Regions from separate parts of the Rhizobium sp. BK491 genome, predicted to be linked through region 2. Evidence: riboswitches for the same ligand, from Rfam matches in the RefSeq annotation. Region 2 holds a riboswitch; each other region holds the start of a gene.
What was found. A riboswitch is a leader RNA that binds a small molecule or an ion and turns the genes downstream of it on or off. The one in region 2 is predicted to bind cobalamin.
Positions count from the first base shown of each region.

Region 1: it holds a riboswitch for cobalamin, as region 2 does, so the genes downstream of both, FHX05_RS11435 (aromatic ring-hydroxylating dioxygenase subunit alpha) here and FHX05_RS26585 (DUF1636 domain-containing protein) in region 2, are expected to answer to the same signal.
Region 3: it holds a riboswitch for cobalamin, as region 2 does, so the genes downstream of both, cobU (bifunctional adenosylcobinamide kinase/adenosylcobinamide-phosphate guanylyltransferase) here and FHX05_RS26585 (DUF1636 domain-containing protein) in region 2, are expected to answer to the same signal.
Region 4: it holds a riboswitch for cobalamin, as region 2 does, so the genes downstream of both, FHX05_RS15965 (ABC transporter substrate-binding protein) here and FHX05_RS26585 (DUF1636 domain-containing protein) in region 2, are expected to answer to the same signal.

Region 1 covers NZ_JACIAR010000002.1:736,106-743,753, reverse strand. Annotated here, with positions in the region: gene FHX05_RS11460 (acyl-CoA dehydrogenase) at 1-330, opposite strand, end outside; gene FHX05_RS11455 (transporter) at 612-1,613, shown strand; gene FHX05_RS11450 (BA14K family protein) at 1,683-2,153, opposite strand; gene FHX05_RS11445 (GH25 family lysozyme) at 2,461-3,411, shown strand; gene FHX05_RS11440 (hybrid-cluster NAD(P)-dependent oxidoreductase) at 3,521-4,609, opposite strand; gene FHX05_RS11435 (aromatic ring-hydroxylating dioxygenase subunit alpha) at 4,612-5,856, opposite strand; cobalamin riboswitch at 5,953-6,157, opposite strand; gene FHX05_RS11430 (DUF6656 family protein) at 6,507-7,121, shown strand; gene FHX05_RS11425 (L-threonylcarbamoyladenylate synthase) at 7,180-7,648, shown strand, end outside.
Region 2 covers NZ_JACIAR010000009.1:125,866-133,513, forward strand. Annotated here, with positions in the region: gene FHX05_RS26565 (protease modulator HflK) at 1-1,554, opposite strand, end outside; gene FHX05_RS26570 (iron ABC transporter permease) at 2,918-3,931, opposite strand; gene FHX05_RS26575 (ABC transporter substrate-binding protein) at 3,998-4,957, opposite strand; gene FHX05_RS26580 (ABC transporter ATP-binding protein) at 4,966-5,748, opposite strand; gene FHX05_RS26585 (DUF1636 domain-containing protein) at 5,768-6,181, opposite strand; cobalamin riboswitch at 6,289-6,505, opposite strand; gene FHX05_RS30545 (metalloregulator ArsR/SmtB family transcription factor) at 7,096-7,386, shown strand; gene FHX05_RS30550 (hypothetical protein) at 7,404-7,648, shown strand, end outside.
Region 3 covers NZ_JACIAR010000001.1:597,027-604,674, reverse strand. Annotated here, with positions in the region: gene FHX05_RS03030 (ABC transporter substrate-binding protein) at 1-239, opposite strand, end outside; gene FHX05_RS03025 (hypothetical protein) at 1,052-1,195, opposite strand; gene FHX05_RS03020 (cobyric acid synthase) at 1,431-2,885, shown strand; gene FHX05_RS03015 (chloride channel protein) at 2,882-4,678, opposite strand; cobalamin riboswitch at 4,859-5,258, shown strand; gene cobU (bifunctional adenosylcobinamide kinase/adenosylcobinamide-phosphate guanylyltransferase) at 5,399-5,923, shown strand; gene cobW (cobalamin biosynthesis protein CobW) at 5,929-6,978, shown strand; gene cobN (cobaltochelatase subunit CobN) at 6,988-7,648, shown strand, end outside.
Region 4 covers NZ_JACIAR010000003.1:336,901-344,548, forward strand. Annotated here, with positions in the region: gene FHX05_RS15930 (sigma-54 dependent transcriptional regulator) at 1-335, shown strand, start outside; gene copC (copper homeostasis periplasmic binding protein CopC) at 378-746, opposite strand; gene FHX05_RS15940 (SCO family protein) at 880-1,476, opposite strand; gene FHX05_RS15945 (copper chaperone PCu(A)C) at 1,466-1,945, opposite strand; gene FHX05_RS15950 (PepSY domain-containing protein) at 2,008-3,378, opposite strand; gene FHX05_RS15955 (hypothetical protein) at 3,606-4,010, opposite strand; gene FHX05_RS15960 (diguanylate cyclase) at 4,175-5,320, shown strand; cobalamin riboswitch at 5,402-5,658, shown strand; gene FHX05_RS15965 (ABC transporter substrate-binding protein) at 5,823-6,839, shown strand; gene FHX05_RS15970 (iron chelate uptake ABC transporter family permease subunit) at 6,843-7,648, shown strand, end outside.

The DNA of each region.
Region 1 (7,648 bases), on a different contig from region 2:
CGTCGCGATATTCAGCATGTGCGGCAAGTCCTGCCCGCCGAACTCCTCCGGTGCGGTAAGGCCGTTCCAGCCGCCGGCGATCCAGTCGCGATAGAGCTTCTCCCAGCCATCGGGAAGCACGACTTTGCCGTCGACCAATCTTGCGCCTTGTTTGTCACCGTTCTCGGCAAGCGGCTCCACCGCTTCACCGGCGAAACGCCCGGCTTCCGACAGGATAGCGTCGACAAGATCGGTGCCGAGATCGCCGAGAATGCCCTCTTCCATTGCGCGTTCCATGCCCGCGACATGCTTCAGCGTGAATGCGATTTCTTCGACTGGCGCCTTGTACATGCTGCTTCCTCCGCACTTTTGCTGACAATGAGCCGCCTCACCCGGATCATCGATGATATTCTGGTTACAGCTAGTTTATTTTTACGTAAACGTCAATTTTCTCGAACCGCGGAAATGTTGATTTCCACCCCCACCCCCGCTTTCAGTTAGGTCTTAAGCGCCGCATCGCTGTGACAGCGCCGCCAATGTCCGCGATTATTCCATCGGACCTCGGACTTGCATAAACAACCGTCATGAATGAAGACTATGGCAACTGTTCAGACAAAGCGAACGATGCCCCCATGAACACGCTCACGTCAGTCAATATCATACCCGGTTTTATCTGGGCATACCGTCTCCGTTCCGGTGCAGCAAAGCCGGAGCGTCTGCCCGACGATACCCATCGCTCGACTCTCTTCAGCGATGACGGTTTTCTCTGGCTGCATCTCAATCTCGTCGATGCGCGCGTACCCGCCTTTCTCGAGGATGCACCCGGATTGAACGAAGCCGCCCGCATCGCTCTGACCACGCATGAGACCCATGCGACCATTACGGTCGACGAGCAGATGCTTTTCGGCACGTTGGTCGATTTCCAGCGAGACTTCGCCCACAATACACACGATATCGGCTGGCTGCATTTTGCCCTCACCGATCGCATGCTGATCACTACCCGGCTGCAGCCGCTGCGCAGCCTCGACCGGACCCGTGTGCTGATCGAGAAGAATGCTGCGCGATTTTCTGGCCCGATCGATATCTTCGAGCTGATCGTCGTCGAATTTCAGCGAACGCTGATCTCGGTCGTCATCGAGATTAGCGAAGAGTTGAATGCCATCGAGGATTTCGTGCATGGCAATACGACACACGACGAGCGTGCCAAGCTGCCGCCCATCCGCCGGACCATCGTGCGTCTGCATCGCCATCTGCGCACCGTTCTCTCGCTGATGCGCCATGCCGCCGCCTCGGACGATGAGGAAATGCCGCTCGGCTTCGAGGATGTCGCTGGCCGGCTGACGGGGCGCCTCGAAGCGGTCGAACACGACGTCTATGCGCTGCAGGAACGGGCGAGGCTGTTGCACGAAGAAATCGATTCCAAGCTCGCCTCCGAGATCAATCGGCATCTCTATATCCTGTCGATCATGACAGCGTTTCTGCTGCCGCCGACGCTGGTGACAGGCTTCTTCGGCATGAATACATCGGGGCTGCCGCTGGCGGGTGGAGCGAGCGGTACGGGATATGCGGTTGGCTTCATCATCGCCTCCATACTGCTGGCATGGTGGCTGCTCAAGCGGGTCAATATTCTCTGACGTCAAAGCATGAAAAAGCCGCCCGGCGGGAAATCGGACGGCTGACATTGGCAGTTCTGGAAGCGCCGCTTAGAAATACGGCGAGTAGCACTGACGGCGCGGGCCGGAGTTCGGCTGGAACGTATTGTCGTAAGCGCGGTAGGAACGATAGCGTCCCTCGCACCATTCGACATGACGCGGATTGATGCCGGCGCTCGGGGCCGGAGCCGGCTCGTAATAGCGCGGCTGGCTGGCGATTGCGCCGCCAATCAATGCGCCGGCGCCGAAGGCAGCCAGCGGGAACCAATAGCCGTCATGATAGCGATAACCATGACGATAGCCGCCGCGATAACCGCGGTAGCCGCCATACCAGCCGCGGCGATAGTAACCACCATGACGCCACTGTACCTGCTCGACATTATCAGGCGCGGCCTGGCTGGGCGCGGACTGTTTTACGACCGGTGCGGCGGGCATCTGCATGGCGAAAGACGGTGTGAAGCTCGTCAGGGCGACGGCAGCAGTCAAGGCGGCTGTCGCGATTTTTGCACGGAAACCAAGCATTTTCATCTCCATTCCCTGGTTCGGCTTGCTACTCAAGCCTGTAAGCGTTTCATGTCGGGAATGCTTCCCGAGCAAGGTTTCGCTGCCTGCTTCGTCGCATATCCGAATAGACGACAAGAAACGCTGCAGCGCGTTATTTAGTTCCTCAAATCCCTACCGATTTAAGGAGTTACGGGGGGCTCCACGATGAATTTATAGTGATTGCTTTCTTAACCCAAGATTAACCAGCAATCCTTACTATTATTTCATGAAAGGATACCGAAAGAGTAACCTCCTCATTTACAGCTTGCTGACGATCCTGGCCCTGATGGGGCCGGTCTCCAAGCCCTCGGCCGGTGAGAGCCAGCCCTGGGGCGACCCGAAAAACGCCCTGATTGTCGATGCTTACGAGCTGAACACCATCGACTGGGCCGCATTCCTGCAGGACAAGCGGATTGCCGGTTTCATCTCAAAGGCGTCCGACGGACTTCCTGAAAGCTTCAGTTGCACCGGCGACCATGGCGGCGATACCGTGGCCCATTGCAGGACGATGTGGCGCAAATACGCCGTCAGCCGTGAGCTGTTTCAAACGCGCCGCATGCTGGCAAAATCGAATGGCCTGTTATGGGGCGCCTATCATCTGGGGCGGCCCGGCAATCCGATCGACCAGGCCAATCATTTTCTCGATTATGCCGATCCGCAACCCGATGAGCTGATGGTGCTCGACATCGACGGCATGGATGCGACGCAATTCATGTCGCTCGACGATGCGCAGATCTACGTCGCCCACATCAAGGTCAGAACCGGCCGCTATCCCATTCTCTACGTCAATCACAACACGGCGCGATACATAGCCGACCACCGGGGTACCTATCCGCTGCTGTCACGGCTGCCCTTGTGGTATGCGCGCTACAAGCCTGATGTCAAAGGCACTTTCCCACTCGGCAATTGGGACAATTATGCCATCTGGCAGTTTGCTTCGTCGGACAATTGCTCGGAGAAAAGCTGCCCCTATCGGGTCCCGGGCACGCTTACCGATATCGACGTCAACGTCGTGCCGATGACAAAGGTCCAGCTCGCGAGGATCTGGCCGCAGGGCGATCTCCTGCCGGCGAAACCGCTACCCGCGCCCGACCTGACGATCGCGCTCGCACAGATGTGCAGTGGGCCGCGGCAGATGCTCGTTTCCCTCATGCTCGAGATCGACCCCGTCGTCACGGCCTCGACCCCGCAAACCAAGCCGGTCGAGATTAATGAGCTGAACTACCAGGATTTCTAGAGCGTGATGCCGAAAAGTGTGGGCGGTTTCCGGACGACATCACGCTCTACTTCTTTGATGCTAGAGCGGATTCAGATTTTAGGTCGAATAGACCTAAAATCATCCGGCTCTAGGCCTCGATCTGCACATCCGTCTTCGGGCGCGAGCAGCAGGCGAGGATGTAACCCTCGTCGATCTCATCATCGAGGATGCCGCCATTGTGGCTCATCTCGACTTCGCCCGAAAGCTTCATGACCCGGCATGTGCCGCAGAGGCCGGATTCGCAGGCTGCACCGATGCGCACGCCGGCGCCCCGCGCCGCCTGAAGCACGGTCTGGCCCGCCGCACAGGCCACATCCTTGCCCGCCATCGTGAAGCGGATCGTGGTCGCCGCCTCGCCGGAAGCATCGTCAGAGACTTCCGCAAGCGGTGTCGCCGCATTCGCTGGCTGGAAGCTTTCCTGATGGTAGCGTGACATGTCGAAGCCATGCGCTTCGAGCATCGAGCGCACGGCATCCATGAAGACTTCCGGGCCGCAGCAGAAGATGGTGCGATCCATGAAATCGGGCGCCAGCAGGCCGATCTTCGCCTTGTCGATGCGGCCCTTCAGCCCCGACCAGAGATCGGTGCGGCCGCAGCCTTCGACGATGAAGCCGAGATCGAGGTTCGGCATGAAGCGGGCGAGATATTCGAGCTCGGAGCGGAAGATGATGTCCGTCGGGCTGCGCGAGCAATTGACGAAAGTAATGTCAGACAGTGGTGCTATGTCCGACATATACCGCGTCATCGACATCATCGGCGTGATGCCGGAGCCGGCCGAGACGAAGAGATATTTCTCGCCCGGATGACGGATGTGGCTGAAATCGCCGAGCGGGCCGAAAGCCTTGATGCGCATGCCCGGCTTCAGGTTCTCGAACATCCAGCGCGTGCCGATGCTATCTTTCTGCGCCTTCACCGTCACGGCGACCGAGAAGGGCCGTGACGGCGTGGACGACAGCGTATAGGTGCGCATGACCGGCTCCGGAGCCGCCGGCAGCTCCAGCGTCACGAACTGGCCCGGCAGATAGCGGAACCAGTTGTCCTTGTCGGACCCGAAGGTGAAGGTCATCACATCGGGCGCTTCGGGCGTGACTGAGAGACATTCGAGCAGATGCTGCCTGTCGCTCCAAGGCTGCATTTGGTCGAGATGGCGATGCGGAAGGGAGACGGCCATGTTCATGCTCAGGCAACTGCCGACAGCTTGGCCTGGTCGCCTTGCAGCCGGTTGATCATGAAAGTCGTGTACCATTCGACGAACTGCATGACGCCGCCTTCATGGATTTCCGAATAGGGACCGGGCTCATAGGCAGGCGAGCGGATGCCGAAGGCATTTTCCTCGACGATGCGGCGGTCCTGATCGTTGGTTTCGGTCCAGACGTGCGTCAATTCCTCGAGATTGTAGTCGACGCCTTCGACCGCATCCTTGTGAACGAGCCACTTCGTGGTGACGGCGGTTTCCTCGGCGCTGATCGGCAGGACACGGAAGGAAATCGCGTGGTCGCCGAGCATGTGGTTCCATGTCGTCGGATAGTGGAAGAGCAGCATGGTGCCGATGCCGTTGATCGTCACGTCGGGCGAGAGCGGCCGCCTGACGGCATTCTGGCCGGACATGGTGTAGCTTTCGGCGCCTTCGATCAGTGGCATGCGAGCGGTGCGGAACTGTCCGTCAGGAGAGATCTTGAATTCGCTCGGCAGACCCGCGGCTTCGCAGCGCGCCCAGTGCTCGGTGATGACGGGATCGTTCATCGCGCCCTGTACTCCCGTCACGGTCGGCGCTTCCGGGAAGGTGCGGCACAGTTCGGGGTGATTGGCCGCGCAATGATAACACTCGCGGTTATTTTCCCAGACGAGCTTCCAGTTGCCCTTCTCGATAATGGTGCTCTGGAAGGCGACCTTGGCTTCGCTGATACGATGCGGGGCCATGTAGGGCTCGATCGTGGCGCGAACCGGTGCGAAATCGGGAGCGTTCTGCGCGAGGCAGATGAAGATGTAGCCGCCGACACTTTCGCAGTGAACCGGCTTCAGCGAATACTGGCTCTTATCGAAATCCTCTGCCATCTGTCGGGCAAAGAGCAGCGAGCCGTCGAGTTCGTAAGTCCACTGGTGATACGGGCAGACGAGCTTTGCCGACGATCCGCGCTCGGTCGTGCAGACGCGCGAGCCGCGGTGGCGGCAGCTATTGTGGAAGGCGCGGATGACCTGATCGCGGCCACGGACGATGACGACGGGATAATCACCGATCTGAACGGTGAAGTAATTGCCCGCACGCGGCACTTCGCAATCATGGCCGATGAACAGCCAGTCGCGATAGTAGATCGTCTCCATGTCGAGCTTGAAGTATTCCGGATCAGTGTAGAAGGGTTGCTCCAGGCTGAAACCCGTCCGGTGGTTCTTCAGTTGCCGCAGAACTTTGCTGCCGATATCCATTTGCCTATCCTTGCGCAATACCGGAAGACGAGCAGAGGACATGCAAGGCCGTTGGGAACGGCCGAAAGCAATCCCCCGACCGCCCGCCGCGGTCAGTAAACCATATGTGCCCAAGGCTGGTTTCCGGGCTCTGGAGCGGCCCTGTTGCCAGGACCCCATGGCACCTTCCCAGACCAATCGGCCCAGTGGCTTTATCCGCCATGCCTCACTCCACCACCGTTGCGGGGGCAGCGCCGGATTTTGACCGGCTTCCCAATTCTCCGTCTCCCTAGCAGGCGGCACCTTGAGATTGATATCATCATAGCTCTCGGCCGCGTCTGCCGCTGCGCTGCAATGCGACATCGGCTTCGAATTTGACGACAGGTAAAACCGGACGATAGGACGGTTGTATGGCGTGAGAATATTGACAGGCAATTCAATTACTTGGGCGCTTGCATCGGAGATGGTCAAAGCATCGCATATCCATTCCGCCAATGACGCTTTATCCTGATTGCGACAGGTCAGCGAATGGCGGGTAATCAGGGGAATAATTGGGCGGCAGAAAGCGCCAACGGAGCCGCTATCGGGGCGCCTTCAATCCGGCACGATCAAGCTCGGCTCAAGCTTCGTGGTTCATCATGTCACCAAAGAGTTTTATAGCGAGATCCGGCATGGCCAAACTCAGATATTTCGACGCTGGGAAGCCCGCCGAGCCCGAACCGGCACAGCCGATATCGACGGGGTATACCGAATTCCTGCGTACCGGCCGTATCAACCGCAACAGGCCGCATTGGCTGGCGGAAGAGCGGGAATACCTCACCCACGAACAGGTGGCCGAACGCACGGCGCTGAAGCTCAGGGACGCCGGCGAGAAGACCCATGACCGGCTCAACAATTTCCATAGGTCCATCCGCTTTCCGAAGCTCATCTTTCATCACACGCTGAAGGACACGCCGCATCTCGGCTATTGCCACGTTACCGCGGCGCGGACGCAGTTCGCGCATTATGAGGACGTGAACTGGGCTTTCTATATCGCCAATTTCTTTGCCCGGATCGGCCAGGAAGCGAACTTCTTCGAAGACATCAGCCTCAAATATTCGCGGATGTATTTCGCTGTCGCCATCCATCCGGACAAGGAAGCCGAAGACAAGAAGCTGACGATCAACCGCGATGTCAGAGGCAACGGAGTGTTGTTCCACACCCACGATCCGCAGATCGCCATCCGCAATGTTCTTCTCCTCGGCGCCCGCAACGAGCAGCTCCGCGACATCATTCGCCAGCTTTGACGATTGATCCGAAAACTCGAAGAGCATAGAAACGGCCTGAACTGCAAGCAGGCAGGCCATGGCACGACACATAGACATTCTCGAACATCCGCAAACGGCAATAGAAGTGGCGACGGCGACCCTTGCCGAGGGTCTGCCGATCGGGCTGCCGACAGAGACGGTCTACGGCCTTGCCGCCGATGCCACTAATCCCGCCGCCATTACCCGGATCTATGAGACGAAGGGCCGGCCGCGCTTCAATCCGCTGATCTGCCATATGAGCGATCTCGCCATGGCCGAGCGCTATGCGATCTTCGACCCCATCTCGCGCAAGCTCGCGGAAGCCTTCTGGCCCGGGCCGCTGACGCTGGTGCTGCCGCTCCAGCCCGATAGCGGCATCCATCCGCTGGCAACCGCCGGCCTCGACACGGTCGGCATCCGCGTGCCCCAGGGCTTTGCCGGCGAGCTGATCCGCGCCTTTGATCGCCCCCTTGCCGCGCCGAGCGCCAATACTTCTGGCAAGATCAGCGCCACCAGCGCCGATCATG
Region 2 (7,648 bases):
CGTTAGTCGGTTGAAGTATTCTTCTGTCAAGAACGCCTGTCCCGCGTCGTGGAAGGCTGATTGTTCGGCCTGGAAGCGGAGTTTTGCGACCTGCGAAGCCGCGACACCTTCTCTTGCCGTTGCCGTCGCATTGTCCTGCTGGAGGCTGGCATTCAATTGTGCCTCATTCGTCTGTTCGGCGGCCGTTCCCCGTTCGCGCGCAACCAGCGCCTCTGCACTGATCTGAGCCGCCTGGACCCCGTGGAAGGCATTGGCCGCGCCGGCAGGCGGGTGGATGGCCTCGACGACCACCGCCAGGATTTCGACGCCGCTGTTCAGCTCATCCATGTTTTTCTGGACTGCCGAGGCGATATCGTTTGCGAGCGACAACCGGCCTTCGCTCAAGACGTCGTTGAGCGTTCTCCTGGCAAAGTCATGAACCAATACGCGGTTTGCGGTGCTTTCGATCAAGGCTGGGAGATCGGCGACCCGATAGGCCGCCTTTACCGCCGCCTGGTCCGAAAGACCGATGCGGTAGACGAAACGTACATCCATGTTGACGATCTGAAAGCTCTGCGCGCCGCCGGTGCCGCTGGCGATAAGCTGAGATTTCTCGCTGATATGTGAGGCGTCCCACAGCCGGTTCGCGCTTTCCGGCGCTGGCCCTTCGGCATCGGCCAGCTTTTCGCCATCACCGCTCGTGCTGACGGAGGTTGCCAGCTCGTGCACGCTGCCGTTCTCGATGGGAATAACTCGGCCAAACGGCCAAGGAAGGCCGATGTGCAGGCCGGAATGCAGGATGCCCTCGGCCTTGCCGAACCGCTCGTAGATGCCTCGGCCGGTCATCGGAACTTCGTGCACGCTGCTCAGCAGCCAGCCTAGAAACAGCGTTCCAAAAATAATGGCTGGAGCGGCCTTTCGAATGAACGAAAAGGCCCAGATCTGCTGTAGGTCGATGCCGTGCCTTGTCTGTAACTCAGATTGGATGCCGACCCAAGGCCGGGGTGGCCACTGAAGAATGCCCGCCACAAGGCTTGTCGCGATCAATGCCGGCTCGCGGCTATCGTTTTGCGGGCGAAACATGGACGCAATCGCGCGAAGCAGGAACTCGACCGCGACAACGGCGACAAAGCCTCCCAGCGCTGCGAGCATTTTTATGGACAGACCGGATCCACGCGTACTCACAAATAGGCTGAAGCAGGACAATACAAGCACGAAGATAGGAACGCGCGCCAACTGCGAAATCGCTCTTGCCTCTGGCCATTCCGGTGCCTCGATCGCGGCCAGGCGTCTTTCCGTCACAAGCAGAAAAAAGGCGAAAGCCAAACAGGCGGCTATGATAAGAAGGGTCATCGTTCCGATCGTCATGTCGTCCGCCTTCAGGCTCCAACCGGCATAGACGATCAAACATGCAAAGAGGGAAAGGCAGAAGACCGAGAGCGGGCGGGCACCTATACGTGACAAAACCGATTGCCCGGCGAAAAACGCGCTCTCGGTCCAACGCTCGACCGGATCCGGCTCTTGCGCCTGTCGTGACGACCACGGCGAGGTTACGAAGGCAATGAGCCATTGCATGAACCGTCCGAGTGGAATGCTGGCAAGGCCGGCCTGCTCCCGACGCCACCGCGCGATCTCGTGGGCAGATCGAAGCCCGGTCCCAAAGAGGATAAGTGCTGCCGCGTTATCGCAAAAGAACGCAATCCAGATCGCATTGAGGCTGAACGTGCTCGCGATCCAAGCACAGAGCAAAAGCAGAGTGACGAAAATCGACACAATGGCGCCCTGGCTTGCAAGGTCACGGGCTTGAACCGCCGCAAGTTGGAAGTCTGCTCGGCTTTTGATCTCAGGAAGTTGCTGCGAATGGCCGGCCATGGAATGCGGCATTGTCATCCTTGATGCGTTTTTCCGTGCTCAATTGAAATGGTCCCTGGTTGCCCGCAAAACGGCGACCAGTTCGGGTTAGAGAGACGTTATTACGTATCGCGCCCATATCGACAAGGTTTTGCTTTGCGCAGGAGCTCAATTGGCGGCGTAACCTGGGGGTTGAGTTCTGATCGCCGGGTTGATCAAGAAACTCCGACGAGCAGAAAACTGCGCCCGGTATTCAATGGAGTGGCGAACGCCCGATCGAATGTCATTCCTCTCCATCTGTGAGTAATGAGCCCGATTTATGATCGGCCACCGTTAGAAAGCTGGGCGGTTGCGGACCATTCGGGCATATAAAGACATCTTCATGTGATCCTACGGTAGTCATCAAGCACCCGGCGCACCGCTTGCCGAAGGCCGCAGTACCCCAAGCTGCAACCGAAATCGTGGAGCGCGCGAACCAAGCGTGATGGTCACTGCCAGAGCGTGAGGTCGTTCCGCCCAGGGTGCTCGAGCGGATCGCTGTGAACGTCAAAATGATGACGCCAATCATCGGCATGCGCACTCACTAGCACTGTGGTTTGGTGGGTCGACGGTTCATATCTACTCAAGGCGGGTATCGTTAACTTTCGCAAATAGCCCTCATTGCAGGGATTAAAGCTTAGATTGTTGAATGACGGCTTCGCGCCCACATCCAATCACGGGGCATTCCCGAGCAGACCCGTAGATCTGCGGCAGCATCATGTTGCGCCTTCAACACGAGCATCATGGCCGCCGTAAAACTCCCTATGCGGCGACGTGGCAAAAGTCGGGGAAAAAGTCCCGCTTAAATCGAGAATTTGCGACGGGGGGCTATTCATCAGGGGCCCAATTGATGATGAAACCGGACGAATTTAGATCATGCGTCGCGCTTGTGCGAAGCACGTCACGGCGACTGTTCAAGTTGTCGCTAGCGGGTTGAAACAGTCTTTGCCGAAGTGCCGCGAGAACATTTCCTCGATCGGCCCTGGCCAGTCTTCCGAATGCGGAAAAGCCTATGTATCAACCCAGGTGAGCCATTTTTCGAAGTTCACTAATCGCTTTTTACCAGGATTAGAATGAAGGCAAGCCCACCGACAAGGCCGGTGACGATACCGATCGGCATGTCTTCGGGTGCCATGATTAAGCGCGCGACGACATCGGCCCAGATAAGGGTGAGTGCACCGATCGCAGCGCTGAGCGGCAGGACGCGGACATTGTCGGCCCCGGCTACCATGCGCACAAAATGTGGCACCATCAGTCCGACAAAGCCGATGGCTCCCGAAAAGGCTACCATGACGCCCGTAAGGAGCGCTGTCGTGACGAACAGGAGGAAGCGAAATCGGGCGACCGTTATTCCGAGCGTTGCAGCGGTTTCATCTCCCATGGCGAGAGCGTTCAGCTCCCGGGACTTCGGCAGAAGCAGGGCCAGGCAACCGGCAAGCACTCCAGCGGGATAGATGAGATGCTGCCACTGTGCGAGCCCGAGGCTGCCCAGCATCCAGAAGACAACGGTATTGGTCGCCCGAGGATCGCCCAGGAATATCAGAAGATTTCCAAGCGCACTGAAGACGAAGGCGACGGCAACGCCGGACAGTACCAGCCGATCGGCAGAATGTGATCGTGTTAGGTGTGTAACGAGCGCCACTGCAGCGGTGGCCAGCAAGGCTCCGGCGAAGGAGAAGAGCGGAACGGTCAGGAGCCCGAGAATAAGGCCGGTATGCAGCAGTGCCAGGATTGCGCCGAAGGCAGCGCCGGACGACACGCCGAGAAGATGCGGGTCCGCCAAGGGGTTTCGCGTCAGCGACTGCAAAACAGCGCCGGTTACGGCGAGGCCTGCGCCGACCAGAGCCGCCAGGATTACGCGTGGAAAGCGGACGTCCCAGACTATGCTTTCTTGCCCTTTCGACCAGGTCGTGGCGAAGGTGTTCGGGTGAAGCTTGTTGATGACGATCGACCAGACGGTATCGAAATGGATGGATGCCGCCCCAAGCGAGACACCCGCCGTGATCGACAGGACGAAGAGGACGATCAGCAAAATGGTGAGAGACAACAATCGGGAACGCATGCAAACATCCATGGAGAACCAGCGCCCGGCCTTTGGCCGAGCACTTATGTCAAATAGCCGAACGGGTCAGAACATGTCCGGATGAAGAGCCTTGGCGAGCTTGCCGATCGCTTCGATATTGCGTGGCCCGGGAGTTGCCTCGACATAAGGCAGGACGACGAAGCGATCGTTTTTCACCGCCTCGATATTGGCGAAGGCCGGATTATTCTTCAAGAAAGCGATTTTCTGGGCAGCTGTCACCTGACCATAATCGACGATAGCGATTACCTGCGGATTTCTTTCGATCACTGGCTCCCATGAGACTTCCGTCCAGCTTTTTTCAACATCATCCATAACGTTGGTGCCACCGGCCGCCTCTATCATCGCGGTCGGAATACCGTAACGGCCTGACGTAAATGGCTTCTCCGCGCCGGAATCATAGACGAAGACTCGGGTAGGTTTGTCGATATGACCGATGTTGGCTTCAATCTCGCCAAGCTGTTTACGATAGTCGGTAACCAGCGCCTGCGCGCGATCCTCGACATGGAAGATCTTGCCAAGATTCTGCAGATCGACGAACATGTCGTCCATGGTGGGCTTGTTCTTCGGCATGATGAAGATGCACGATTCCGTAAGCTCATAGACCTTGATCCCGAGAGGCGCCAGGGTTTCAGGGGTTACCTCGCCACCGACTTTCATGCCGTAATTCCAGCCCGCGAAATAGAAGTCGGCGTTGGCGTTCAGAAGGACTTCCTTCGTCGGATATTTAGGGGAGAGTTCGGGCAATTCCTTGACGCCCTCGCGGAGCTTTTCATCAAGGGTCTTCCAGCCGGATACCCCGGTATAACCGACCATGTGATCCTGAAGCTTCAGCGCAAGCATCATCTCGGTGAGGTTGACGTCGTTGGAAACGGCGCGCTCCGGGACCTTATCGAACGTAACATCGCGATTGCAACTCCTGACCGTCACGGGATCGGCCATGGCTGTGCCCGAAAGGGCGGCTACGGCGATAAATGCCGCAGCCTGGATCGATATGCGGAAAGTCATCAAAACTCCTATGATTGAAGGGAAAAGGTAAAACGGCGGGCGGTGTTGCCGCCGGTGTGATGGATCTCGGCGGAAACGCCGAAGGCTGCGGTGATCTGCTGCGTCGTCAGCACGTCATCAGGCGTTCCATAGCCGCTCGCCCTACCAGCATGGATGACGGCCACATGCGTGGCAAAATCGGCGACGAAATTGATGTCGTGCAGCGTCGTGACGATTGTCAGGTCGAGCGTTTTGAGCAATGCAAGGACTTCAAGCTGGTGGCGGATGTCGAGATGATTGGTGGGCTCGTCGAGGATGATCACCTCCGGGGTCTGCGCGAGTGCACGGGCAACCAGCACGCGTTGCTTTTCGCCGCCGGACAAGGAGGAGAACCGCCGGGACGCCAGGCTAAGGAGATCGAGACGTGCCAATGAGGCGGCGGTCGCGTCGTGATCCTCGTCGCTCCAGCGCCCAACGCCCTTACGATGCGGAATGCGGCCCATCATGACGATGTCGCGGACACTGAAGGGGAAGTCGCCCGGCGTTTCCTGAAGAACAACCGCTATGCGGCGAGCGACCTCCCGTGGCGCGATTGACCAGAGGTCATTGCCATCGAACAGGACTGAACCTTTGAGCGGTCGTAGATTGCGATAGAGGCAACGAAGCAGAGTCGATTTGCCTGCTCCGTTCGGTCCTATGATTGCCAAACGATCGCCGGCTTCAATGGAAAGGCCGACGTCACGGATGATGAGTTTGTCTTTGGAGGGCCCCCAGGCAAGCTGGTGGGCCGCCAGCAATGGGTGTCTTTGCATGGTCGCCACGGTGGAATTCCTACTGCAAAGATTCGGGGCAAGATTCGCTGGAGAGCATCGCGGAGGGAATGCGCGCCAACGTCTTGCCGGCCAAGGTTTTCGAGCGCTCGGCTGCCCGTGTCATGCCGTCGGAACGCTCACGATAGATACGGGCAAAGGCGACCAGCTCACCGATGTCGGCCTCACCCTCGATGTCGCCGAAGAGATAAGTTGCCTTCGCTGTCGCCTGAAACGCGACCGTGCAGGGCCGCGTGCAGCCGGCCATGCAGACGCTGCCTGCTACGCTGAAATCATCCGAGAGGGCCGTGCCGGCCTGAGCGATTGCCGCCTGCAGTTGGCTCAGCAGCCGCAGCCCCGGTTTGCATGGTGTACCAAAGTGGCGGCAATCCGTGCACACGGTGATCCGGTGCATCCGTTCGTTCGCATTGTGCATGAATAGCCTCCTTGAGCATTCGCCGGAGGCAAAATCACGATGGGACGCAAAGGCGCAAAAGCGCTGCCGCCCAACCACGTATTTTCCATCGGAACACCCCGTCCGTTGCGGTTGACATCATTGATGGCAGGTCTCCTGGCTCGCGGGTCACAGCCCGTTCGCACCTTCCCGGCTTTGACGCCAGTGGTATTTGCGAACGTGCTCTCCGCTTACAGTTGCGGGGGCAGCCACGGTTTAGGCCCCTGATGGGTAATCCGCACCGTGTTCCCTTTTCAGCCGCATGCCGAATTCCTCGACAGCAGCACCATCACGTCTATGGATGACACACCGCAAGCTCAGTGACAATCGTCTGTCGAACTCTATACACATCGTCTATTTTCCCTGAGAGTGTGCGACTTGAATAAGTTCGACCTTTGTTATGATATAACGTTTACAATAACAAGTATTCTCTATCAAGTCGATGCTAGCGGGAGGTGGGCTTGCCCTAAGTGGAAAAGCGACGGCATAGAGCGTTGTTGCTAGACGATGTCACCGTACGGCTGGAGCTGAGTAAGTATCTTCCAAAAATTATCTAGCAAGGCGCACTTAGCCACAGCTGCTCCAAACGGATTTGATTTCATCACGGCAAGACGGTGAATTCCGGCCAACCGGATACCCTTCAAAACTTGTTTGGCGTTGATATAGGCAACTCTGATCGCCTTGCGCGAGCGAGGATAAGCGCAAAGATCGCTGCCGATGGGGCGAAGCGGTCGGACAAGAGGGGCGATCACGGCCGACCTGCGGTGGGGGTCTGCCATAATCTCGGTGGTGGTTTTCTTTAGAGCTGCGACGGCATGCTGGCAGAGATTTCTCATTGACATCACGGATCAATTAATCCAATATTCTATCTAACAATAGAATATTGGATTAATGGCATGGCCACAGAGCAGCAATTGGATGTCGCCGCGACAATGTTCAGGGCTCTTTCAGATCCTCTGCGGCTCAAAACGCTCATCCTCCTGGCCCAGAAGGAACGAAGTGTCGGCGAGCTCTCCGAGATCGAGGGGGAAAAGATCGGCACCATGTCGGCCCGCCTCAAGGTTCTGCTGACCGCCCGCCTGGTCAGGAGACGCAAGGATGGACAGAACGCCATTTATTCCATTGCTGACAACCACGTTCTGGCCCTGATCGACAACGCGATCGACCACGCCTGCGAACACCATTGAAGCGAAAGGAAAGATCCATGAGCAACTGCAATCTGCCGCACCACGACCACCATGATCACAAGCACGGCGCCGGCTGCGGCCATGTTGCCGTCAAGCATGGTGATCATATCGATTATCTCCATGATGGACACCTCCATCATCCGCATGGGGACCATGTCGATGAACATGTCATCGAAGTGACGACAACCAATCCAGATGGATGCCGCCCGCTCAAGGATCATATTGGCCATGCTGCCGGCCACGTTCATGGACCAGGTTGCGG
Region 3 (7,648 bases), on a different contig from region 2:
ACGTCAGGCTGACCTTTTTCGTTCATGGAGGCAAAGGTCGGCTGTGTATCGCCGGTTACCAGAGTGACATTGCAGCCGTAACCGTTCTGCAGGATGATCTTGTCGACCTGCGCGGCAACGCCTGCGGATGCCCAGTTCATTTCAGCAATGGATACACTGCCGCAATCCGCAGCGTGCGCCGAGCCAGCCAAAGCATAGGCGCCGAATGCGAAGATGGCTGAAGCGAGAAGCTTCTTCATTGATATCGTCTCCCAATTTTTCGTTACGTTGCGGAAATCGACCCTAATGCGTTCGATTTCTGTCGATCCCCTGTCAGCGCGGTCCAATTGCAACCGTTCATACGCCGCTGACGACGCCCGTACGGTCCCCTTTGCTGCCGTCGTGCATCTGGTCTTTTTGCGACCGCTGAACTTTATCGCGGCCGGGCATTCTTTGCATCGACATCAGGCAGCGTAAGGATTTGGATGAAGAAATCAACAGCCGGTCGTCCGATGGACGTTATCGTGTCTCTTGGAGAAGCTTAATTAAGCGCCTGAATTAGCCTATTTTCCGCCATTCGTGGCTGTAAAACGTCCATCACATGGCTTGCTCAAAGCTTTGCCGCCCAGGCGGATTTGAATGGTGCTCAAATATCGTGTCCCTGAAAGACGTTTTATATCTCATTTGCGTCGTTTGCGATTTCTCAACGCAAAGCGGAAAATTTTCAAAAAATTTTCAGATTCACTCTAATTTAAGCACTTAATAACCCTCCAGTAACGATGTCGGTTTATCAATCGATGCGTGGCGGGGGACAACCGCTGCTTCCCTGGATCAGGTATAGCGTACCGGGGAATGCGAACCTTGCGGTGTATGTGCAGGGAAGCCGGCGTTTTTGGCAAACCGCGTCGATCTCTGGATCGCGCGGTTTTCGCGCTTTATAGAGTGCCGTTACAAGACAGTTTTCTGTGTGAGAGCGGCAATCCGCTCCGATCCCGACATTGAGCAAAAATATAGCCGCCGATGCTATCGCATGGCGGCTTCTCGTGTGTTGGACTAGCGGCTTGACGCGCTATCAGCCAACATTATACGTGCGGATGAAGCCCACCGTGCCGAAGCGCGTATCGAGCTGCTGCAGCCGGCTCTCGGGGCGGTGAGCCGGAAGCTTGCCGTTCCAGGCGATCTGGATGGAATTCTGTCTGTTGAAGATGAAAAGCATTGGGGTATCCTCCGACCCGGACCGGCCGGTTTCGTTGTTTGTTTTCGCGATGGAGATAATCCTCTTCCGCGTAACTCACAATGGATGAAATCGTCATCCAATGTCGCAAACAGAGCATATCGGACGATGATGCATTTTTGTATCGTGTCGGTGGGCTCCGAGGGGCGGAGATCGCGGCAAAATCAAGGCAGAATCCAGCGTTTTCAGTGGCTGTAGCATATCAAGGTGGTGAGGAATGACGAGAGCGATCATGCTGCAGGGAACCGGCTCCGATGTCGGAAAAACGGTATTAGTCGCGGGCTTGTGTCGGCTGTTCGCAAACCGGGGCGTGAGAGTGCGCCCGTTCAAGCCACAGAACATGTCGAACAATGCCGCCGTTGCCGAAGATGGCGGCGAAATCGGACGCGCCCAGTGGCTGCAGTCGCTGGCGTCGCGCGTTCCCTCATCTGTTCATATGAATCCGGTGTTGTTGAAGCCGCAATCGGAAACCGGCAGCCAGATCATCGTGCAGGGCAAGGTCTGGGGCCAAGCCAAGGGCCGGGACTATCAGGCGCTCAAGCCGCAATTGCTCGGCGCGGTGCTCGAAAGCTTCGCCGCGATGCGGGCGGGGACTGATCTCGTCATCGTCGAGGGGGCGGGTTCGCCTGCCGAGATCAATCTGCGGCGCGGCGACATCGCCAATATGGGCTTTGCGACACGCGCCAATGTCCCCGTCGTGCTGGTCGGCGACATAGACCGCGGCGGCGTGATCGCGTCGCTGGTCGGCACGTACCATATCTTGCCGGAGGAAGATCGGCGGATGATCCGCGGCTATCTGATCAACAAGTTCCGTGGCGATGTCTCCCTCTTCGGTGAGGGTATAGAGGCAATTGGTAGCTTCACGGGGTGGCACTGCCATGGTGTCGTCCCCTGGCTGAAGGCGGCGGTGCGCCTGCCGGCGGAGGATTCGGTCGTATTGGAGCGACTTGCTCGAGGTTCCACTGGCGCGCTCAAGGTCGCCGTACCCGTGCTGTCGCGCATCGCCAATTTCGACGACCTCGATCCGCTGCGGGCCGAACCGGATGTCGATTTGGTGTTTGTCCGCGCTGGAGAGCGCTTGCCTGCCGATGCAGCGCTCGTGGTGCTGCCGGGTTCGAAGTCTACGATCGGTGATCTCCTTGATCTGCGCGAGCAGGGATGGGACCGCGATATAGCCGCGCATGTTCGCCGCGGCGGCCGCGTCATCGGCATTTGCGGCGGCTACCAGATGCTCGGCCACATGGTCCATGATCCACTTGGCATCGAAGGATCGGTGACCGAGACGCCCGGATTGGGCCTATTGGATATCGAGACGGAGATGGCGCCGGAAAAGACCGTGCGCAACAGCATTGCCGTCTCCAAAGAGTATGATGTGCCGTTATCGGGCTATGAAATCCATCTCGGCGTGACGCGGGGCCGGGACTGTGAACGGCCATTGGCCATGATCGACGGGCGGCCTGATGGAGCCGTATCACCGGATGGTCGCATCATGGGCACATATCTGCATGGCCTTTTCAGCAGTGACAGCTATCGGGCAAAGCTGCTGGCAAGCTTCGGCCTTTCCGGCGAGCGCATGAACTATCGCGCCAGCGTCGACGCGGCTCTGGACGAAGTTGCGGCAGAGCTGGAAAGCGTACTCGATCCCGCCTGGCTCGACGGTCTGGTCGCCTAGAGTTCGCCGGAGACTTCCCGGCGGCGGCGGTCGAGTTCTTCGCTGTAGCGACGCAGCGTATAGCTCTCCGTCAGCAGGCCGATGACCTTGCGTTCGATGAGGTCGTTGACGACGACGAGCGCTTCGCTCTTCGTCTGCTCGAACATGGCTGCTGCCTGCTTGGCGTTCATTTGCGGCTGCAAAAATTCATTGCGCAGCTGGATGAAATCGGAAAGACCGTGTTCCTCGTCATCCTTTTCGACGGGGCTCGCATAGACGTCGGGTACGAGAACCAATCCGGAATATTTTTCGTTCTTGTCAACCAGGATGACCCGCTGCGCCGAGCCGATCGGGAAATTCCTGCGGAATTCCTCGATGCTCATGTCGATGCTGGCCGTATGCACATCGGGGCGCATCATGCGGGCGACGGTCAGGTTGCGGATCCAGCCGACATCGTGAGCGCTGCGGATGCTCTCGCCGCGCAAATGGAAGCGCCATGTGGCGAAGGAGTAGCCGAAGGTCGTGCGCACCACCAGCGAGGAGGTGATGACCGCCGCCAGAACCAGGGCGGTGATCGGAAAATCTCCGGTGATTTCGAGCGCCAGGAAGGTCATGGTAAGCGGCCCGCCAATGATCGCGACGGCAAGCGAGCTCATGCCGACGACTGCGTAGACGGCCGGCGTCAGCGTGGCGTGATCGAAATAAGGTGCGCAATAAGCGAAGATCTTGCCGAGCAGCGCACCCATGAACAACGACGCAAAGAAGAGACCGCCTCTGAAGCCGGAGCCGATCGAGACCGCTGATGCCAGGGACTTCAGGACGAAGACGCCGACAAGTGCACTCAGCGTCACATCGGCCGATAGGTTAAGATGCAGGGCGCCGTGGCCGGCAGACAGAACCTGTGGCGAGATCAACGCCAGTGTTCCCACCACCAAGCCGCCAAGTGCAGGGCGGAAAGGCGGCGCGATCGAGCTTTTGCGCGCCAGTTCCTCGACCCATGCGACGCCCTGCATGATCAGGATGCCGATACCGGCGCAGAAGGCGCCGAGCAGGATGGCCGGAAGATAATCCGCCGGCACGATCGCCCCGAAGTGATCGATATCGATGGCAAAGTCGTCGCCGGCAAGCAGTCTTGCGATCATTGTGGATATCAGCGCCGAAACGACGACGGGTGTCAGGGTCACGATCGAATAGCTGCCGATGATCAGCTCGAAGGCGTAGAAGGCGCCGGTGAGCGGCGCGTTGAAAGCGGCGGCGATGGCGCCGGCCGCGCCGCAGCCGACGAGCATGCGCAGATCCGCGCGGCGCATCTGCATCTTGTAGCCGAATTTGGAGGCGATGCCGGCGGCAATCTGTGTGTAACCTGCTTCAAGCCCGACAGAGGCGCCGAATCCATTCGAGATCAGGTTCTGCACGGCAACGATGATACTGTCGGTGAGCGACATGCGACCGCCGTGCAGCGCATTGGCTTCGATCGGATCGACCATCGGCTTTTTGCGTGTGCGGGACAATATGTAGAGCAGGATGCCGAGAATGATGCCGCCTGCGATTGGTGCGATGAACACTACCGATTTGTCCCGAATTGCCATCGCCGCCGAACTCAAGCGTTCGTAGTCGGTTATGCCATAGATGACGCTGTGAAGTTTGCGCGAGATATAGCTCATCGCCGTGACCGCACAGCCGGATACTATGCCTACCAGCGCTCCGGCGAAGACAAGTCCCAATTCGCCACGGCGCAGCAATGCCCTGAAGCGACCGAGATCGAATAGGGCCGAGAAGACGCCGAGGCGTCGCGGTTGGAATTTCTGCAGCATGGGAAACGGACGATACGTTTTACTCGAATGTGAGAGCTTACCCTCTATAAACTCCTAACATCAAAGAAATACGGCAAAAAAGCCGCTGGTTTCATGAGAATTTTCCGCCGATTTCGCAATCGGGACGGCGCAGGTCGCATCCATGCCCTTGATTGACTTGACGTAAGTGAAAGCCTAATCATTGCCGGCATAACGAATGGTTCCCGAGCGGCGATCTGCCGCATGGGATGAAAAGGGAATGTGAAGGGACGGACCCAATTCGGGCGTTCTCATCACAGCCGACCCCGCGACTGTAGAGCGGTCAGGGTCTTTCATTCGGTTCGAAGCCTGTTCTGTCGATGGTTCGCATGGGGCGAACGGGGCGGGACAGGCTCAAGTCGAAAAAGCCACTGGCGTGGCATCATGATTAACCGGGGCTGGACGCCTCTTATTCTACGAATCGTCCGCCTTTTCATGATGCATTGCCGGGAAGGCGAGAAAGACCCGCTTGTGCACGATTGGGGGCGACCGGTTTCGGTCTGCCCCCGTCGCGGCGCCTTATCCGCGAGCCAGGAGACCTGCCATGCGTGCCGGGCACAGAGCCTGTTCTGGGACGTAAGTTCCGCTGCCAGCACGGAGGTTGTCATGGCGCAAGACGAGTTTTCGGCGTGTAGGCGCCCGTTTTCCGGTTCCAGCGATGTGCTGCCCACCCTCGCTTCCGCGTGGGAGCGGGCATAGCGTATGTCGTCTTCGACTTCCCGAGCAGTCTTCGTCCTTGGGGGCGCGCGTTCCGGCAAATCCAGGTTTGCCGAATCCCTGGTTTTGGACACTGGTCTTGAACGTCACTATGTGGCGACAGGGCAGGCATGGGATGAGGAGATGCGCGAGCGCATCGCAAAGCATCGTGCCGACCGCGGCGATCTCTGGCAGACGCATGAGGAGCCGATCGATCTTGTCGGGCAGCTTGCCGCCATCGATGCCGAGGGGCGAGCCGTGCTTGTCGACTGCCTGACGCTATGGGTCACCAATTTGATGATGGCCGAGCGTGACATGGCGGCGGAATTTGCCGCCCTGACCGCCTTTCTGCCGACCGCACGATCGAGGCTCGTTCTCGTCTCCAACGAGGTGGGCTTGGGAATCGTGCCGGAAAATCGCATGGCGCGCGCGTTTCGCGATCATGCCGGCCGTCTGCACCAAATGGTCGCAGCGGCGAGTGCCGAAGTTTATTTTATCGCAGCGGGCCTGCCGCTGAAAATGAAGGGTTGATGCATATGAACCAGGAAAAGATTCCCGCCACCGTCATCACCGGCTTCCTCGGAGCCGGCAAGACGACGATGATCCGCAACCTCCTGCAGAATGCCGGCGGCAAGAAGATCGCGCTCATCATCAACGAATTCGGCGATCTCGGTGTCGATGGCGACGTGCTGAAGGGCTGCGGCGCGGAGAACTGCACCGAAGACGATATCATCGAGCTGACCAATGGCTGCATCTGCTGCACCGTGGCCGACGATTTCATCCCCACGATGACGAAGCTTCTAGAGCGCGATGCGCGCCCGGATCACATCGTCATCGAAACGTCAGGCCTTGCTCTGCCGCAGCCGCTGGTCGCTGCCTTCAACTGGCCCGACATCCGCACCCACGTCACCGTCGATGGCGTCATCACCGTGGTCGATAGTGCCGCCGTTGCTGCCGGCCGTTTCGCTGACAATCATGACGCTGTCGAAGCCGCTCGCGTCGAGGATGATTCGCTCGACCACGAAAGCCCCATCGAAGAGCTTTTCGAGGACCAGCTGACCTGCGCCGATCTGATCGTGCTCAATAAGACCGACCTGATCGATATCGACGGTCTCGGCCGCGTCCGCGCCGAGGTTGCCTCGCGCACGGTCCGCAAGCCGACGATCATCGAAGCGAAGAACGGCGATGTGCCGGCCGCCATCCTGCTCGGCCTCGGAATCGGCACGGAAGACGATATTGTCAACCGCAAATCCCATCACGAGCTGGAGCATGAGGACGGCACGCCGCACGATCACGACGAGTTCGACAGCTTCGTCGTCGAGCTTGGCCCGATCGCCGATCCGGTGGCTTTCGTCGATGCGCTGAAGGGCGTGATTGCGGAGCATGACGTGCTGCGCCTCAAGGGCTTTGTCGATGTCCCCGGCAAGCCCATGCGCCTGCAGGTGCAGGCCGTCGGCAGCCGCATCGACACCTATTTCGATCGCCCCTGGACACCGGGCGAAGCTCGCGCGACCCGGCTCGTGGTGATCGGTCTGCACGAGATGGACGAGACGATCGTGCGCAAGGCGATCGAGGCGCTGGCCTAAGGGAAATCCATGCATCTCCTCCTGGCACAGAAGGGAACGATCAGCGACGGCGAGGAGGCGATCGACCTTGGGCAGTCGCCCGGCGATATCCTCTTTCTGTCGGCTGCCGATACCGAGCTTGCGGCGATTGCCGCGGCGCATGGTGAGGGCGACCGTTCCCTTCGGCTTGCAAGCCTGATGAGCCTCAAGCATCCGATGTCCGTCGATACCTATGTCGACAGGACAGCGCGGCATGCGAAGCTCATCATCGTGCGGGCGCTGGGAGGGGCGAGTTACTTCCATTATGCTCTGGAAGCGCTGCATGCCTGCGCGGCGCGCCAGGGCGCCTTGATTGCGGTGCTGCCGGGGGATTCGAAGCCGGATCCTGGGCTGACGCCATTCTCCAACGTTGCGCTCGATGATCTCAACGCGCTCTGGTCCTATCTGATCGAGGGCGGGGAAGCGAATTCCCGGGCGTTTCTTGTCTATGCAGAGGCGATGCTCACGGGCGCTGAGAAGCCTATGCCTGCTGCACCCCTGATGAAGGCCGGGATATGGTGGCCGGGCAGGGGCGTGATCGGCGTCGAGGAGTGGAGGGGGCTCGAAATCGAATGGAGAGCTTGCCCCTCACCCCAGCCCTCTCCCCGTATTGACGGGGAGAGGGGGCATATCGAGGCCACGGCTCCCCCTT
Region 4 (7,648 bases), on a different contig from region 2:
ACGAGGCCGCCCGCCTGCACGGCGTGCCGCGTCCGCCCATCGATGCCGCGATGGAGACACGGTTTCTGACGCACGATTGGCCGGGCAATGTCCGGGAGCTGCGTAACTATGCGACCCAAGCGGCGCTAGGCGTCTCCTCCGTTCGCAGTCAGCCCGCGCCGGAGCTTGGCCTCTCCGAGCAGATGGATCACTTCGAGGCAAACATTCTACGGGCCACGCTGGAACGCTTCGAAGGGGATATTGCCGAAGTCGCGCAGGCGCTCAGACTGCCGCGCCGCAGTCTCTATGCACGCCTGCAGCGCCACGGCATCAATCCGTCCGCCTATCGCAAGTAAGTTAGCTTGCGCACCGATGGTTGCCGGCAGTTTCCAGGCCGTTCAAGGCGCTATGGTGAAACTATAGTTCCCGTTGGTCTTGTGGCCATCCGTAGAGAGCACATGCCATTCGACCGTGTACTTCCCTGGCGCAAGCTTGTCGGCTACCGGCACCATGAGCGTGGTGCCGCTATTCATCAGCATGGCCTCACCGGTCTTGATGGTTGCCTTGTCAGGCCCGGTTATCTTAATGCCGCTGAATTTCACATTGAGACCTTCCGAGAAGGTCAGGTCGAGCTCCGACGGGGCGCTCTTGACCAAGCCGTCGGCCGCCGGAACGGCGGATTTCAGATGGGCATGGGCCATAGCCTGGCCGGCAAGGGCGATACTGATTGCAGTTGCAGCGAGAAGCAGTTTCTTGATAGGGGGCATTTGATTTCCTTATCATGTTGGTGATCCGGGGAAAGCCCGCGGATCGTGTGATGGCGATCGGTCGATCACCGATATCCGTTGCCGCAAGGGCCGACGGAATTCCCATTCCCGGAGCCGATTACGCACCCCGGAATTAATTCTGCTGCAGCAGATTTCGGATCTTCTGCAGGGCGACATCGGTATTTTCCTGGTAGGCGATCGTACCCCTGAGATTGCCGTCGGCATCGACGAGCAGTACGGACGCCGTGTGGTCCATGGTGTATCCGCCGTCCGGGCTGGGCACCTTTTTGGCATAGATGCGCCAGCCTTTGATCGCCTTCTGCATTTCACCGGGATCGCCCGTGATGCCGATAATCCGGTCGGTGAAATTGCCGGTGTAGCTATGCATGATCTCCGGCGTATCGCGCTCCGGATCGAGGGTGAAGAAATAGGCCTTCAACCCGTCGGCTTGAGGTCCGAGCGTCTTGAACCAGCCCGCCATATCGTAGAGCGTCGTCGGGCAGACGTCGGGGCAATGCGTATAGCCGAAATAGACAAGCGAGGGATGACCCGACAGGGCTTTTTCGGTGATGGGTTCACCGCGATCGTCCGTTAGCGTGAAGGCTGCACCGAAGCTGCCGGCCGCCCGGACCTTGGGCGTCATGAGGAAGGTTGCGTAGCCGATGGCACCAGCGCCGACGATAAGCGCCAGGGCGACGGCCGTTGCCGCAAAGCGTCGTCTATTTGACATGGGATGCCTCCTTGTTTGCCGCGATCGATCCGACGGGGAAATCGACTTCGGCCGTACCGGCTTTTTCGAATTTGAGCGATGTCCTCACCGTCTGGCCCTGAAGGAAGGGCGCGGCGACCTTCATGAACATGAGGTGGTAGCCGCCGGGTTTGAGCTCGATGGTCTTACCGGCCGGTATTGCTAGGCCGCCGGCAAGCTCGCGCATGATCATCACGTCATTGTCCATCTTCATCTCGTGAATCTGGACCGTTGCGGCGCGCGGTGAGCTCGCAGCCACCAGCCGGTCGTCGGTGCCTCCCGTATTCGTGATAGTCATATAACCGCCGCCGACGGGAGCTCCCGGCACCATGGCGCGAACATAGGGTGCGGAAATGGTGAGGTTGCCGATTTTGACATCGTCGGCGGAAGCGAGAGAGGAAGACAGGAATGCCAGCCCGAAAGCAGCGAGGGCAGAGATGGGTTTCTGCATGATCGATATCCTTGATCCGGAGAAGAGCAGGCGGGCGAAGCCTCTGGCTCCGCCTCACCTCGTCAGGAGAAGAAGCGCCGGAGAGGCGGCACGAAGCGAACCAGGAGCTGGTCGAGGAGAAGCATCGCGACGATGGCGGCGCCCGTCAGCGGGAAAGCCATGCCGAAGACGATGGCAATGAACCAGAGGCCGACATAGACGGACTTCTGCGGCGGCATCGGCGGTACGCCAAGACGGCCCGATGGCCGGCGCTTCCACCACATGGTCGCAGCCGTCACGCAGCAAAGAATGATGGCCAGACAAGCGGCCAGCATCAGAAGCTGGTTGAAGAGCCCCCATTCCTGTCCCTGATGGACGTTGATGCCCCATTCGATCGCCTTGCCGAGTGCCGGATACTGATCGTAGGAAATATCGACGAGCGGCTTGCCGGAATATTGGTCGATATGGACGGTGCGTTCTTTGCCAAGGTCGCCGAAATAATGGCTTGCCGTATAGACGCCGGTCCCATCTGATGGGATCGCAAGATCCGAGCCGGCGACCATGCCCAGCCCATGCATGACGTCGACGGCCTTATCGAGACCGATCGGCTCGGCCGATTGCGCCGCGATATCGGAGAGCGGAACGGGCGCGTTTTCGACGACCCAGCCGGCGCGGCTGACGATATCCTGCGTGACCTTTGTCGATTTCGGAACGTCGTCCCAGACTGCCGCCGGTGTTCCGAAATTGTGAGCGGTCAGCCAGGCATTGACGTTGGCGCCCCAGTAGCCGGACCACGGCATGCCGCTGAAGGCGAGAAAGAAGATCAGGATGCCGGCAAGCGCTCCCGTCACGGCATGCAGGTCGCGCCAGAAGACGCGGCGTGATGGGGTGCCGCGAACGGTGAGCACGCCGCCCGTCTGCTGGCGCGGCCACCACAGATAGATGCCCGTCACCACGAGGACGAGAGCAAAGCCCGCGACGATCTCGATGAGGCGATTGGTCCATTTGCCGAAATATTCTAGGCTGTGGATGCGCTTGACGACCCAGCCGAACTCCTGTTTCGACCCTACTGATCCTAGAATGCTGCCATCGTAAGGATTGACGTAGACGATGGTCGATTGGCCATCCTTGGACAGCGTTATCCAGGCCGAGCGGTTCGGCGCCGACGCTTCGTGATAGGAGGTTGCGCGCGCGCCCGGAAAGGCCGAAAGCGCCGCGTCGGCGATCTGCTGCGGCCGCAGCATGGTGCCGGCTTCGGTGACGAGATAGCGATGCGAGTAGAAGGTATCGGCAATCTGGTCCTTGAATAGATACAACGAACCGGTGATCGCCAGATTGAGCATAAAAGGGATGACGAGCAGGCCGGCGAAAAAATGCCAGCGCCAGATCGCGCGATAGAGCGAGATATTGTGGGTTGCTGCGGCTGCAGGCTCTGCAGCGGTAAAGGTAGACATGAAATCCTCCGAAGATCGGCGGGCTGCCGCAAGGGGCGATCTGAGGAGGGGGCGGCGAGATGGTTCGCCGTTTGGCGTGAGCCTGCTTTCCCTGAGCGGCCGACCAATCGGCCTGCTTCGTTCGGCAAGATGCAGCTGTGAACACTAATCCTCAGATGTCGCGACGTGATGGTCGCGCAAGCGGCAGCGTTGACGGTGGGCATCGCGACGAAAGCCGCAATGCCGGTTCAGCCAACGATGTCGGGGAGGGGTGGTGCTCTCGGGCCTGTATTCGGCGGATAAAGCTGGCGGTGGAACGCCTCCGATCTTGCGACGACCGTCTCTCCACGCGGGGAGGCAAGGCGCTCACAAATGTCGGTAGGAGGCGCAGGCAGCATCGCGGCGGACGCAATCCGGCATGCCTCGCATCCGGGTGCGTAGGCTTTCCCGTGCACCTTGCCATCGGCATCCTTGTAGGTGATGCAAAGGACGGGCAGGGAGCCATCCGGAAGCCGGTACTGGGCAAGCTCGATCGGGGATATTTCGTCCGCGGTTGCGACGATCGGTTGATGGGCGAAGTCGATGAGCAACAGCGCAACGGCGCAAAGAATGCGCGCGCTCCACTGAAATGTTCGCGAAATCGTCTTCCGCATGCTTGTCCCCACCACCGCATTCGCGGATAAGGTTTCAGTCATAGGGCAGGCGCATCACAAGCGCAATGCGTCAATTCGTGCCGCGATGCCGCCGCACTGCCGATCGATGAGAGGCATATAAACTATTTTTAGAGATCGCATGGTATCTCGTAAGGACTTCGACCATGCCGCCGCAGCTCATCTATCGCGGCGCGTTGCGAAGACTGGGAATCGCCATGGAAGTCGAAACACATCTGATCTCGCTAATACGTGTCCTCGGCCAGGTGGCGATTATTGTCTATGCCTATTCCTGGGTCATCCGTATCGTCGAGCGCGGCGCTTTGAAATCCGTGGCCGTCGGGCTGTTGTTCGGGCTAGTCGGCATCCTGTCCATGGGCGATCCCATCCAATGGATGCCAGGTGTGATCCAGGATGGCCGGTCGATCCTCCTTGTCCTTACGCCAATCTATGGCGGCCTTTTGGGAACCATTGTCGCTGCGGCGATGATGGCGCTGTTTCGGTACATGGTGGGCGGCATGGGCGCGGTGGTCGGCGTGGCCGGCATCGTAATCGTTGCAATCGCCGGCTATGTACTCACTCTGCTGCCGCGGCAATGGACCGGCACGGGATGGCGGCGATCGGCTCTGTTCGGTCTGGCGACCTGTTCATCCATTGTGGTTGTTTTCCTTTTTCCGTGGGCGGTTGCGCGCGCCCTTCTTATCTCGGCAACACTTCCGGTAACGATCGTCAATATCCTCGGTGTCATGCTGTTGTCGGATCTCTTGCAGCGGGAGCAATATCGCATTGGCATCCAGCGCGCGCTGGAGAATGAAGCGAGCCTCGATCCGCTGACAAGGCTTCCCAACCGCCGGGTGCTGCAGCGCGAAGGCGATCGATGCAGCAAGGAAGCGGGTATGCGGCGTATCCCCTTCTCGATCATCATGCTCGATATCGATCACTTCAAGAAGATCAACGATAGCTGGGGCCATTCCTTCGGTGACACCGTTCTGGCGCGGTTGGCCGATGTCATCAGGCAAACCGTCCGCAAGACCGACATTGCCGCCCGTTATGGCGGCGAGGAGATCGTCGTGCTGCTGCCCAACACCGATACGCGGGCTGCGGCTGCCGTTGCGGAGAAAATTCGCAAGGATATCGAGGATACGACCTTGATGTTCGAGCAGGAGGCCGTCCATGTCACGGTCAGCATCGGCATCGCCTGCTCCCTCGAACCGACGACGGATTTCAAACATGTGCTCGAGGCCGCCGACAAGGCGCTTTATCGGGCGAAGGCGGGCGGGAGAAATCGTGTGGAACTGGCAGAGGCCGCATAGGCCCGCCGCCTTTCCTTCCCATGGGCATGGCGTGCTCTGTCTCATTTCTATCCAAGCGTCCTTGACGGAACGGGGCAGTCCGGAATAACTGGACGTGACGGTTCCCCAAGGAAGACTCCGCGGGGATTAATAGGGAACACGGTGAGGATGACCCAAGCGGGACCTAGACCGTGGCTGCCCCCGCAACTGTAAGCGGATTGCCGATCATCCGGGAATGACCAGCCTGCTGGTTCCTTCCTGAGGCTTTGAGCCGCGCCACTGCAAGCATGCTTGCGGGAAGGCCGATGATCGTCAGATATCCGCAAGCCAGGAGACCTGCCGTCGATCACGATCCAATCAGCCGGGCGGGGATGCTCGGAAAGGACAGAGAATGATTGACCTGCGCCTTCGACATTATCCGACACCTATCGGCCTTGATTGGGATCTCCGCAGCCGGCGGCCGTCTTTCTCAGCGCGATCGCGCTGACGCCGCCCCGTTTCCTTAATCCTATCGAGATCGTTTATGCGCCATTTTTTGACGACCATTGCATTTGCACTTGGGCTGACCGGTTTTGCCGGCTCCGGTTTTGCCGCCACCCAATATCCTCTCACCATCGATAATTGCGGTCAGAAGGTCACTTTTGAAAAGGCTCCGGCCAAGATCGTTTCGCTCGGCCAGGGCATGACTGAAATCCTCTTTTCGCTCGGCCTTGCCGACAAGATTGCCGGAACGGCGGTCTGGGTCGGCCCGGTTCTGCCGCAATATGCCGAAGTCAACGGCAAGATCCCGCGGCTCGCCGATAACGATCCGAGCTTCGAATCCGTCGTTGGCAAGGCTCCGGATCTCGTCGCTGCCGAATTCGAATGGCATGTCGGCGCGCAGGGTTCCGTCGGCACACGCCAGCAATTTTCGGAACTCAGGATCAATACCTATGTTGCTCCGACCGATTGTGTCGCCAAGGTCAATACCGATGGCGGCGATGGTGTGCGGAAGGAGCTTTTCACGATGGATCTGGTCTATCAGGAAATCGCCGAGCTCTCGCAGATCTTCGACGTTAGGGATCGCGGCGATGCCCTGATCGCGGATCTGAAAAAGCGCGAGGCGGATGCAGTCGCTTCGATTGCCGCTGCCAAGGCCAAGGATCTTCCGATCGTGTTCTGGTTCTCCAGCAAGGAGGTCAATGGCGATGCCTATATCGCCGGCAAGAACAGCGCGCCGGCCTATATCCTGAAGACGCTCGGCGCCAGAAACGTGGTGACGACGGAAGAAGAATGGCCGATGGTCGGTTGGGAAACCATTTCGCAGGCCAACCCGGCCGTGATCGTCATAGCCACCATGGACCGCCGCCGCTATGCGGCCGACGATCCGAAGGTCAAAGTCGATTTCCTCGAAAAAGATCCAGTCACCAGCCAGCTCGACGCCGTTAAGAACAAGCGTTTCGTCATGATGGATGCGCAGTCGATGAACCCGACCATCCGCACCATCGACGGCATTGAAGTATTGGCCAAGGGCATCAAGTCCTTCGGCCTGGCGCAGTAAGATATGGGTCTCGCCGCAAAACGCAGGACATGGTGGGCGCTCTTGGCGCTCGCCATGGCTGCCGTCATTCTTCTGACCTTCATGATCAGCCTCGCCGTATCGATCGGCGAGATTTCGATCCCGCTGTCGACCACAGTAAAGGCCGTTTCGAACCGGTTGTTCGGAACGAGCTTCGAACTCAGCCGGATCCATCAGGGGATCGTCTGGGACTATCGCCTGAGCCGCGCGCTCGTTGCTGCAAGCACCGGTGCGTCGCTTGCCTTGAGCGGGGTGGTCTTGCAGGCGTTGCTGCGCAATCCGCTCGCCGAACCCTTTGTGCTCGGGATTTCCGCCGGCGCCTCCACCGGGGCGGTCTGCATCATGATCCTCGGTCTTGGCTACGGCATTCTAGGCCTTTCCGGCGGCGCCTTCCTCGGCGCGGTTGCAGCCTTTCTTTTCGTCGGCCTGCTTGCCGCCGGGGTCGGCGGCACGAGTGAGCGCATCATTCTATGCGGCGTCGCCGGTTCGCAGCTTTTCAACGCGCTCACCTCCTATATCGTCACCACCTCGGCCAATGCGGAGCAGGCGAGGGGCGTCATGTTCTGGCTGCTCGGCTCCATGAGCGGCGTGCGCTGGCCGGACGTTTATCTTTCAGGGCCGGTCGCCATCATCGGCTTCGCCGTCTGCATGGCGCATGTCCGCGTGCTCGATGCCTTCATCTTCGGCACGGATGCTGCCGCATCGCTTGGCATTGCGGTCAAGCGCGCCCAAGTCGTTCTGCTTGGCGTGACGGCTTTCATGACGGCAGCGGTCGTCAGCATCGCCGGGTC